Regions from separate parts of the Streptomyces changchenzhani genome, predicted to be linked through region 1. Evidence: riboswitches for the same ligand, from Rfam matches in the RefSeq annotation. Region 1 holds a riboswitch; the other holds the start of a gene.
The links. A riboswitch is a leader RNA that binds a small molecule or an ion and turns the genes downstream of it on or off. The one in region 1 is predicted to bind glycine.

Region 2: another riboswitch for glycine. It lies ahead of gcvT (glycine cleavage system aminomethyltransferase GcvT); the one in region 1 lies ahead of gcvP (aminomethyl-transferring glycine dehydrogenase).

The regions. Positions count from the first base shown of each region.
Region 1 covers NZ_JBDHNH010000013.1:9,122-14,459, reverse strand. Annotated here, with positions in the region: gene gcvP (aminomethyl-transferring glycine dehydrogenase) at 1-2,087, opposite strand, end outside; glycine riboswitch at 2,298-2,401, opposite strand; gene ABCR94_RS32640 (PRC-barrel domain-containing protein) at 2,516-2,881, shown strand; gene ABCR94_RS32635 (DNA polymerase IV) at 2,809-4,323, opposite strand; gene ABCR94_RS32630 (MerR family transcriptional regulator) at 4,381-4,989, opposite strand; gene ABCR94_RS32625 (bifunctional nuclease family protein) at 5,158-5,338, opposite strand, start outside.
Region 2 covers NZ_JBDHNH010000002.1:193,517-198,854, forward strand. Annotated here, with positions in the region: gene ABCR94_RS09105 (enhanced serine sensitivity protein SseB C-terminal domain-containing protein) at 1-437, opposite strand, end outside; gene ABCR94_RS09110 (enhanced serine sensitivity protein SseB) at 567-1,352, opposite strand; gene ABCR94_RS09115 (hypothetical protein) at 1,622-2,281, shown strand; gene ABCR94_RS09120 (AAA family ATPase) at 2,388-3,068, opposite strand; glycine riboswitch at 3,237-3,345, shown strand; glycine riboswitch at 3,346-3,459, shown strand; gene gcvT (glycine cleavage system aminomethyltransferase GcvT) at 3,496-4,620, shown strand; gene gcvH (glycine cleavage system protein GcvH) at 4,701-5,078, shown strand; gene glyA (serine hydroxymethyltransferase) at 5,157-5,338, shown strand, end outside.

The sequences.
Region 1 (5,338 bases):
CCCGGCTTGGCGAGGCCCACCAGCGCGTTGAGGTTCGCACCGTCCACGTACACCTGGCCGCCCGCGTCGTGCACGGCCGCACAGACGTCGCTGATGTGCTCCTCGAACACACCGTGCGTGGACGGGTAGGTGACCATGAGCACCGCGAGCTCGGCGCCGTGCTGCTCGATCTTCGCGTGCAGGTCGTCGACGTCGACGTCGCCGTCCTCGCGCGTCTTGACGACCACGACCTTCATCCCGGCCATCACCGCGCTCGCCGCGTTGGTGCCGTGCGCGGACGACGGGATCAGGCACACGGTGCGCTGAGCGTCGCCATTGGCCCGGTGGTAGGCCCGTACGGCCAGCAGGCCGGCGAGCTCACCCTGCGATCCGGCGTTGGGCTGGATGGACACCGCGTCGTACCCGGTGACCTCAGCGAGGCGCTCCTCCAGCTCACGGATGAGCGTCAGGTAGCCCTGTGCCTGCTCGACCGGCGCGAAGGGGTGGATCTGCCCGAACTCGGGCCAGGTGACCGGCTCCATCTCGGTGGTCGCGTTCAGCTTCATGGTGCAGGAGCCGAGCGGGATCATGCCGCGGTCGAGCGCGTAGTCGCGGTCGGCGAGTTTGCGCAGGTAGCGCAGCATCGCGGTCTCGGAGCGGTGCTGGTGGAACACCGGGTGGGCCAGGTAGTCGTCGGTGCGCAGCAGGCCGGCGGGCAGCGTCTCGGCCGTCGACACGTCCAGCGCCTCCAGGTCGCCGTCGACACCGAAGGCCGACCAGACCGCGGTGATCTCGGCGCGGGCCGTCGTCTCGTCGCAGGCGATCGAGAGGGTGTCGGCGTCGACCAGGCGCAGGTTGACCCCGCCCTCACGCGCCGCGGCGAGTACCTCGGCGGCCCTGCCGGGGACGCGCGCGGTGAGAGTGTCGAAGTACGAGCCGTGCACGATCTCCACGCCGCCCGCCCGCAGGCCCTCGGCGAGCAGTACGGCGTACCGGTGGGTGCGGCCGGCGATGCCGCGCAGCCCGTCCGGGCCGTGGTAGACGGCGTACATACCGGCCATCACCGCGAGGAGCACCTGCGCGGTACAGATGTTGCTGGTGGCCTTCTCCCGGCGGATGTGCTGCTCACGCGTCTGCAGCGCCAGCCGGTAGGCCTTGTTGCCGTCGGCGTCGACGGACACACCGACGAGCCGGCCGGGCAGGCTGCGGGCGAACTTCTCGCGCACGGCCATGAAGCCGGCGTGCGGGCCGCCGAAGCCCATCGGCACACCGAAGCGCTGGGTGGTGCCCACCGCGATGTCCGCACCCAGCTCGCCGGGCGAGGTGAGCAGCGTCAGCGCCAGCAGGTCGGCGGCGACGGTGACGATCGCACCGAGCTCGTGCGCCTGCGCGACGACGGGCTTGATGTCCCGTACGACGCCGGAGGCTCCCGGGTACTGCAGCAGCACACCGAAGACGCCGCGCTCGGCGACCTCGGCCGGGATCCCGTCGCTCAGATCGGCGACGACGACCTCGACACCGGTCGGCTCGGCGCGGGTCTGGATCACCGCGACGGTCTGCGGGAAGGCGTCGGAGTCGATCAGGAAGACGCCCTTCTTGACCTTGCCGACCCGGCGGGAGAGTGCCATGGCCTCGGCGGCGGCGGTGCCCTCGTCGAGCAGCGAGGCGCCGGAGGTGGGCAGCCCGGTCAGGTCGGCCACCATCGTCTGGAAGTTGAGGAGCGCCTCCAGCCGGCCCTGCGAGATTTCCGGCTGGTAGGGCGTGTACGCCGTGTACCAGGAGGGGCTCTCCATCACGTTGCGCAGGATCACCGGCGGCGTGAAGGTGCCGTAGTAGCCGAGCCCGATCATCGGGGCGAGCACCTGGTTGCTGTCCGCGAGCGTGCGCAGCTCGGCCTGTACTTCGGCCTCGGTGCGCGCGTCCGGCAGGGCCAGCGCCTCGGTGCTCTTGATGACGTCCGGCACCGCGGCCGCGGTCAGCTCGTCGAGCGAGCCGTAGCCGACCTGGGCGAGCATTTTGGCCTGCGCTTCGGCATCGGGGCCGATGTGGCGCTGCTCGAAGGGGATGCCACGCTCAAGCTGTGAGAGCGGAATGCGGTTTGCGGTCATCTGCGGAAGGCCTCCTGGTCTGACGCGACCTGCGAGGGCACCACTGCGGGTACCCGGACGGCCTCCCCCTCTGTCATCTCAACCTGAGAGCTTCACCGGGGCGCGAAAAACACGCTCCGACTTTCACCGTCGGTGAGGGAAGGCTCCGTCCGGGCAGTGCTCCTTGCGGAGACATGCCCGTGCGACTCCCACCCTGCTTTCCAGAGTGACCTCGTCCATGCGGTACGGGGGCCTGAGAGATTCCGGGGAGGATTTGCTCCTTCGGCGCCTCCGGCACGTTCACGTTCGCCGGAGGACTCTCCCGCACGGGGTCAGTAGCCGTTTGCCAGCCTACCAGCGAGCCCAGTCACCCATCCCTCGAGTGGCCGGGGTCCCCGATGTGCACTTTCGTAGTGTTTACGGAGCAGTTGCGATCAGTTGGAGGGACCGTGCAGACCGACATCGATCCGCGCAGCCTGATCGGCCGCAAGGCGTACGACCGCAATGGCACCAAGATCGGAACGGTGGACGAGGTGTACCTCGACGACGCCACGGGAGTCCCGGAATGGGCGGCCGTACGCACCGGCCTCTTCAGCCGGGACGCCTTCGTGCCCCTGGAGCCGAGCGAGGTCGTGGACCAGTCACTGCACGTCCCCTTCGAGCGGGCGCTCATCAAGGACGCCCCGGACTTCGGCGTGGGCCGCCATCTCTCCCCGGAGCAGGAGCTGCAGCTCTATCACCACTACGGGCTGGAGATCTCGCCGCCCGCATCCGACCGGGACTTCGGCAAGCTGGCGGGCGAGGACACCACCTGAGCCTCCCGGCCCCCTGATTCCCCCGGCTCCGCCGACTCGTCCGCCGCCCGTACCAGCGGAAGCGGATCGGAAGGCTCCAGATCGGGATCGTCCACCTTGAAGGTCCGTACCCACCCGGGCCTCGATGTCGGCTCCTCGAAGCGCACCGTGACCCGCCCCAGGCCGCTGCCCTGCACCCAGCCGGCTCCGTGCTGGGCATGCCGTACGTCGTGTCCCGCGTGCCACCGCCGCTCCGGCAGCGGCTCGGGCGCCCGCTCCAGCGCCGCTCCGCCCCCGTACGGCTCTCCTTCCCCCGCATTTCCTTCCTCGGCCCCCGCGTCTTCGCCTGCCGCCTCCTCCGCCGCTGCCCTCTCGGTCTCAGCCTTCTCTGTCGCCGCCTGGGCGAAGAGGTCCTCCTGGGTGTAGTCCGCGAGCCCGGTGACCCCCACGCCGAGCAGTCGCACCCCGCCCGTGGTGTCCACCGATTCCAGCAGCCGCCCCGCGGCCTCCCGCACCACGCCCGGATCGTCCGTGGGCCCGCGCAGGGTCTCGGAGCGCGTCAGCGTCGAGAAGTCGTACCGCCGCACCTTGAGCACGACCGTCCTGCCCGACCGCCCGGCCGCCCGCAGCCGCACCACGCACCGGTCGGCCAGCCGCCCCACCTCTGCCCTGATCCTGACCCGGTCGTGCAGATCCACCTCGAAGGTGTCCTCGACCGATACGGACTTCGCGTCCCGCTCGGACACCACGGGCCGGTCGTCGAACCCGGAGGCCATCCGGTACAGCGACGCACCGTGCGCCTTCCCCAGCAGCCGTACGAGCTCGTCCTCGCCCGCCTCGGCCAGCTCGACGACGGTCGTCATCCCGGCCCGCCGCAGATGCTCCCCGGTGGCCGGCCCGACCCCCGGCAGAATCCGCACCGGCATCGGCGCCAGCAGCTCCCGCTCGGTGCCGGGCTCTATCAGCACCAGACCGTCGGGCTTCGCCTGCTCCGAGGCGATCTTCGCCAGCATCTTGGATCCCGCGAGCCCCACCGACCCGGTGAGCCCGGTGACGGCTCTGATGTCCTCCCGCAGCCGCTCTCCGGCCGTCCGGGCGGAGGCGGCGTCGTCGGCCACCCCACCCGCCTCCAGGTCCACGAAGGCCTCGTCCAGGCTCAGCGGCTCCACCAGCGGCGAGAGCCGCCCCAGCAGCTCCATGACCTGATCGCTCACCGCCCGGTACAGGGAGAAGCGCGGATTGAGATACGCGGCGTTCGGACACAGCCGCCGGGCCTGCGCCACCGGCATCGCGGAGTGCACCCCGAATCGCCTGGCTTCGTACGACGCGGTGGCGACCACCCCACGCGTGCCGATCCCCCCGACGACCACCGGCTTCCCGCGCAGGCTCGGCTTCGACGCCTGCTCCGCGGCGGCGTAGAAGGCATCCATGTCCAGATGCAGGATGGTCGGTACGGGTCTCACATCACCGATGCTGCCGTACGGCACTGACAATCGACCGTCGGGAGCACGAACAGGCGCTCAGACAGCCTTGTTGCGGCGTCGCGCGAGCTCGTCGGCGGGGTTGCTCCCGATCAGGGTCTCGCCGGTGTCGACCCGCTCGCCGTGCAGCTGGGACAGAGCGCTCTCCACGTCCCGCCAGACCACGCCCACGGCGATTCCGAAGACGCCCTGGCCACCCTGGAGAAGCTCGACGACCTCATCGGGCGACGAGCACTCGTGCACCGTCGCGCCGTCGCTCATCAGCGTCATCCGATCGAGATCCTTGAACCCGCGGGCCCGAAGGTGCTGGACCGCCGTCCGGATGTTCTGCAGTCCGACACCGGTGTCCAGGAATCGCTTCACGATCTTGAGGACTACGACGTCCCGGAAGCTGTAGAGACGCTGCGTGCCCGACCCGTAGGCGGGCCGGACGCTCGGCTCGACCAGCCCGGTGCGGGCCCAGTAGTCGAGCTGCCGGTACGTGATCCCCGCCGCCGCACACGCGGTCGGCCCCCGGTATCCCACGCTCTCGGTCGCTGCCTCACCCGTGGCCGACGCTACAGCCTGCTGCCTCGCGGTGGGTTCTACCGCATTGCCGTAAAGCGGATACGGCCCGCCCGCCACCGTACCGTCGCCGCTGCTTCTCACGCCGACCTCCGTCCTTGACCTGCCCTTGTCGACGGTAGGCAGTCGCTTGGGGTGCGTCAACGATCGCCGCGCTCGCCACGCCGAGTGATAATCACCCTAAGAGTGGTTTCCCGTGCGCCTCTTCCGGGAACGGCTCCCCGAATGTCCCGACGCGCCCTGACGCGCAGGTCACTGACTATTGGTCCCGAAGTCCTCGGGAGAGATCTGGTCGAGGAACTCGCGGAACTTCTCCACTTCGTCCTCCTGCTCGTCCGGGATCGCAATCCCGGCATCATCGAGCACACCGTCACTGCCATAGATCGGCGTTCCGGTGCGCAGCGCCAGCGCTATGGCGTCCGAGGGCCTCGCA
Region 2 (5,338 bases), on a different contig from region 1:
GGGATCTCGATGGCCGGCTCGGACAGCCGCAGCGGCCCGGCCGGCATTCGCTCAAGGCCGCTCGCGATGCGCCGCAGATCGAGCCACGGGATGCCGACACCGCCGCCCGGGGCATGCGGATTCAGCCAGATCCCCCAGCGGTCGGGGAAGAGCACCCGGGCGATGTCATGCCCCGTGACGACGTCGTACGCCCGGCTCCAGCCGCTGGCGGCGAGCTCCTGGGCGGAGGTCACGCACGGCGCGTAGCCGAGGCCTTCGACCTCCATGTTTCCGTACTGCGCGTCGGGTGAGCCGGCCTGTCCGTGCCAGAGCAGCATCCAGACCTGGCCGTCCGCGAGGACGCGCAGCAGCGCCTCGTACGCGTCGTACCTCCCGGGCGTCACCTGGCGCAGCATGTGCTCGACCTGCCCGGCCGCCGCAGTGCCTGACGCGCTCACCCTGGGTCCCGCCCCTCTTCGATCCACCGTTCGGCCAACCGCCCCCGTGTGGCGGGGCCATCAAACCAGCTTAAACGGCCGCCCTGACACCGACTTGACGCGGGAGGCGGACGCGCGGGCCGGGCGCGCTCAATGCTCCTGCCGGTGCTCGCGCACGTAGAAGGGCCGCACCTTCTCCAGCATCCAGTCGCCGACCGGATCCTGTGCGACGTCCAGCAGGACGAGGTTGACCGCCCAGGGCAGATGGACCCGGCCGAGCGCCCGCCCCAGCGCGTCCATCGGGGCGTTGCGTTCGGCGCCCTCCCACGACGAGAGCTGTACGCCGATGAAGAGCGTCGGTTGGTCGCCCTCGATGCTGGCGAGCGCGCGGCGGGCGGTGACCACCACGCCGCTCTCCTCGAACTCACCCGCCGCCGCGGCCAGGAAGTCGACCGGCTCCTGCTGCCAGTCCGGCTCGAAGAGCCGCACCCGGCCGCCGCTCGCCGGTCCGTCCAGCGGGGAGCCGCCGGCCCGGCAGAGCTCGGCGACGGCGGGCGGCGGCAGCGGCATGCCGACCGCGCCGTCCGGGTTCACCACGATGCCGAGCTGCGGCGGGAGGCCGCGCGCGAACTCCCGCGCGGGCGCGACGGTGAAGGGCATGTGGGGCCCCGCGGACTGGCGGAGCTGCTGCTCGGAGCTGAAGACAGGGACGTACGGGGCGCCGCCAATCTCCGTCGTGGGCAGGTCGAGGTCACGGCTCTGGGGCCCACCGCCGGCCGGCAGCGGCACCCAGATCTGGCTGCGGCCCAGCACCTCGACGAGCCGGGCGCCCGCCGCCGGGTTGCCGACCGAGGCGGCCAGCACCTCTTCGAGTTCGTTGCCTGGCCATCCGCCGCCTCCGTGCGGATGCGGATGCGCCTGCGCCGGAAATTCCATGTCCACCCCTGCCGACAGCTGTGCTCGCCACGGCCGCGCTCATTGAGGCCGCGCCCATGGAAGCCGTGCTCGTTGAAGCCGTGCTCATTGAAGCCGTGCTCGTTTCTGCGCGAGAACCCTAGCCCGCCGGGCCGACACACCGTCCCCTACCACTTCCTGACACGTTTGGTAGCCATCCGGTTGCGGAGTGTGGTGGTGGCTCGGAGGGTGGCACCAACGCGTCCTCGGGCGTGCACACCGCTCCCCCCACAGCGAAAAGGATTCCCCGCATGGCACTCAAACGGCCTGCCACCTTCCTCATCACCTCTGCCCTCTGCGGTGCCGTCACCATAGGCTTCGCCGGCCCGTCCGCAGCCGCGGCCGTGCAGGAGCGTCCCGTCGCGTCCACCGTGGCCAACGCCGCACCGGACCCGGCGGCGCTGCTTGGCCAGGCGGACGTACTGTCCAAGCTGGGCCTCGTGGGCCCGCTGGGTGACCTCCTCAAGGAGGCGCTCGCGGCGAAGCCCGACCCGGCCAAGGTCAAGGAGCTCGCGGAGAAGGTGACCAAGGCGATCACCGCGGCCGGCCTGCCGGCGACCCCGGCAACTCCCGCGACTCCGGCGACCCCGGCCCTCCCGGCCCTGCCCGCCACGCCCGCCCTCCCGGCGCTTCCTGGGCTCGGCGGCTCACCGGCCGACCGCGCCGCGGTGGCCGACCCGGTGGCCGACGCGCTCGCCGCGCTCCAGGCCAAGGTGACCGAGCTGGTGGCGGCCGTCACGGCTGCCGACCCGGCGAAGATCCTGGCCGCGGTCACCGGGACGGTCACCACGGTGATCCCGCTGATCCTGGGTCTGCTGACCAAGCTGCCCCTGCCGGTGCCGCTGCCGCCGCTGCCAGCCCTGCCGGTGCCGGTGCCGCCCCTCCCGCTGCCGGTGCCGCTGCCGCTCTAGCGGCCACGGACGCCTGCGCGTCGACGGGACCCGGTCCGCGTGCCCGATGCGGACCGGGTCCCGCCGCGCTGTCGGGCACCCGAAGCCCGGCCGTAGCTCGAAGCCGCTACTCGAAGTCGATGGCCCGCAGCGCGGTCGCCGCCGCCCGGTCCAGCAGTACGGCCGAGGCGCACCCGGCGGGCAGCGTGCCGCTCTCCGCGTCCCGCACGAGCCGCCCCACCGCCCGCCGGTGGCGGGCGAAGGCGTACCCGGAAACACCCCGGCCGCGCTCCTGCTGCCCGGCCCGCGCCACCTCGGGCGTGACGTCGAGCAGCAGCAGATGCAGGGCCACGCCCCTGCGCCGGGCGTCGCGCGACAGCCAGCCCCGCACCCAGGCGAGCGTGCCGCAGTCGTGCACGACGACGCTCTCGCCGGAGCGCAGGGCGCGCCGCAGCCCGGCGTAGTGCGCGGCGCGGACGAGGGGGCGGTAGAGCGCGTACGGCAGGAAGCGCGGCATCCGGCGCTGCCACCGCTCGCGCACGTCCTGCGAGTCGATGCGGCGGGAAGCCGCCGCGCGCCGGATCAGCGTGCTCTTGCCGCTGCCGGGCAGTCCGGAGACGACCACCACGTCCCCCGCCGCGAAGACCAGGCTCCCCGGGCTGCGGCCGGCGCGGTCGCGCAGATCAGAGACGGTGGCCACGGGCCGACAGGCCGTCTCCGTGGCCGGTGCGCCCTGCTGTGCGGGCACCACGTCGCGCGCGACCCCCGCGCTCGTCGCGTAATACGCACCGGGCTGCTGCACCGTCATCGCACTCCCCCATGTCGGGTCCCCCACCCTTGCCCAAGAAGTGTAAAGAATAGGTAATGGGCCACAAGCCATTTGCGGATGCGGCCGGTTGACGTCCGCTTCGGCCCGCCCGACCCGCCGCCCCGCGATGCGTGCAATGATGTGCCCGCCAACTCCATAACGGCCGCTTGAATCCGCGCGGGAGAGTCCGGAGCACCCAGTTCGTCTGGTGCTGCTCGGACGCCGAAGGAGCAAGTTCCTCCCTTGAATCTCTCAGGCCCCGAACCGCGCGGGCGAGGCAGATCTGAAAAGCGAGCCGCCTTTGTGGCGGCTCCACCCAAGGTGCAAGTCACGACCACACTTACGTGCGGTCGTGGTGAACCTCTCAGGTTCCGATGACAGATGGGGAGGATGTGTCCTCGCCTGTCATGCCCTGGGAGCCCCACACATGAGCAATGTCCCCCGTCTCACCGCCCTCGATGCACTGCATCGCTCGCTGGGCGCGACCATGACCGACTTCGCGGGCTGGGACATGCCGCTGCGGTACGGCAGTGAGCGCGACGAGCATCTCGCCGTACGCACGCACGCCGGCCTCTTCGACCTGTCCCACATGGGCGAGATCGCCGTCACCGGGCCGCAGGCCGCCGCCCTGCTGAACCACGCGCTCGTCGGCAACATCGGGACGGTCGGCCCCGGCCGCGCCCGCTACACCATGATCTGCCAGGAGGACGGCGGGATCCTGGACGATCTGATCGTCTACCGCCTTGCCGACACCGAGGCCCCCGAATATCTGGTGGTCGCCAACGCCGGCAACGCCCAGGTGGTCCTGGACGCCCTGACCGCTCGCGCCACCGGCTTCGAGGCCGACGTACGCGACGATCGTGACGCGTACGCGCTGATCGCCGTCCAGGGCCCCGAGTCCCCCGGCATCCTGAAGTCCCTGACCGACGCCGATCTGGACGGGCTAAAGTACTACGCGGGCCTGCCCGGCACCGTCGCGGGCGTCCCGGCGCTCATCGCACGTACCGGCTACACCGGCGAGGACGGCTTCGAGCTGTTCGTCGATCCGCAGCACGCCGAGAAGCTGTGGCGGGCGCTGACCGAGGCCGGCGCCCCCGTCGGTCTGGTCCCCTGCGGCCTGTCCTGCCGCGACACGCTGCGCCTGGAGGCGGGCATGCCGCTGTACGGGCACGAGCTGACCACCGCGCTGACGCCGTTCGACGCGGGCCTGGGCCGGGTCGTGAAGTTCGAGAAGGAGGGCGACTTCGTCGGCCGCGCCGCCCTTGAGGCCGCCGCCGAGCGCGCCGAGACCGCGCCGCCGCGCAAGCTGGTCGGCCTGATCGCCGAGGGCCGCCGGGTGCCGCGCGCCGGGTACCAGGTGGTCGCGGACGGCAAGGTCATCGGCGAGGTCACATCGGGTGCCCCGTCCCCGACGCTGGGCAAGCCGATCGCCATCGCGTACGTCGACCCGGCGCATGCGGCGCCCGGCACGCCCGGGGTGGGTGTGGACATCCGCGGGGCACACGAGCCCTACGAGGTCGTCGCGCTGCCGTTCTACAAGCGCCAGAAGTAGCCCGCCGGTCCGAGACGCGAGTCTCACTCCGCAAGACCACCGTTCCTCAGCACTCCCCCGCGTACAGGAGAATTCAGGTCATGAGCAACCCCCAGCAGCTGCGGTACAGCAAGGAGCACGAGTGGCTCGCGACCGCCGAGGACGGCGTCGCGACGATCGGCATCACCGAGTTCGCGGCCAACGCGCTCGGCGACGTCGTTTATGCCCAGCTCCCCGAGGTAGGCGACACGGTGACCGCGGGCGAGACCTGCGGTGAGCTGGAGTCGACCAAGTCGGTCAGCGACCTGTACGCGCCGGTGACCGGTGAGGTCACCGAGTTCAACCAGGACGTCGTCGACGACCCCTCGCTGGTGAACTCCGCCCCGTTCGAGGGCGGCTGGCTGTTCAAGGTGCGCGTCACCCAGGAGCCGGACGACCTGCTCTCCGCCGACGAGTACACCGCTCTCTCCGGCAACTAACCGGGTGGCCGGTCGGCCGCCCCAAGCCCCAAGCCTCAAGCCCGAAGCCCGAAGCCCGACGACTCGAACGGGACCGTGATGACTGTTCTCGACACTCCCCTGCATGAGCTCGACCCGGACGTCGCCGCCGCCGTCGACGCCGAGCTGCTCCGCCAGCAGACCACCCTCGAAATGATCGCCTCGGAGAACTTCGCTCCGGTGGCCGTCATGGAGGCCCAGGGCTCCGTCCTCACCAACAAGTACGCCGAGGGTTACCCCGG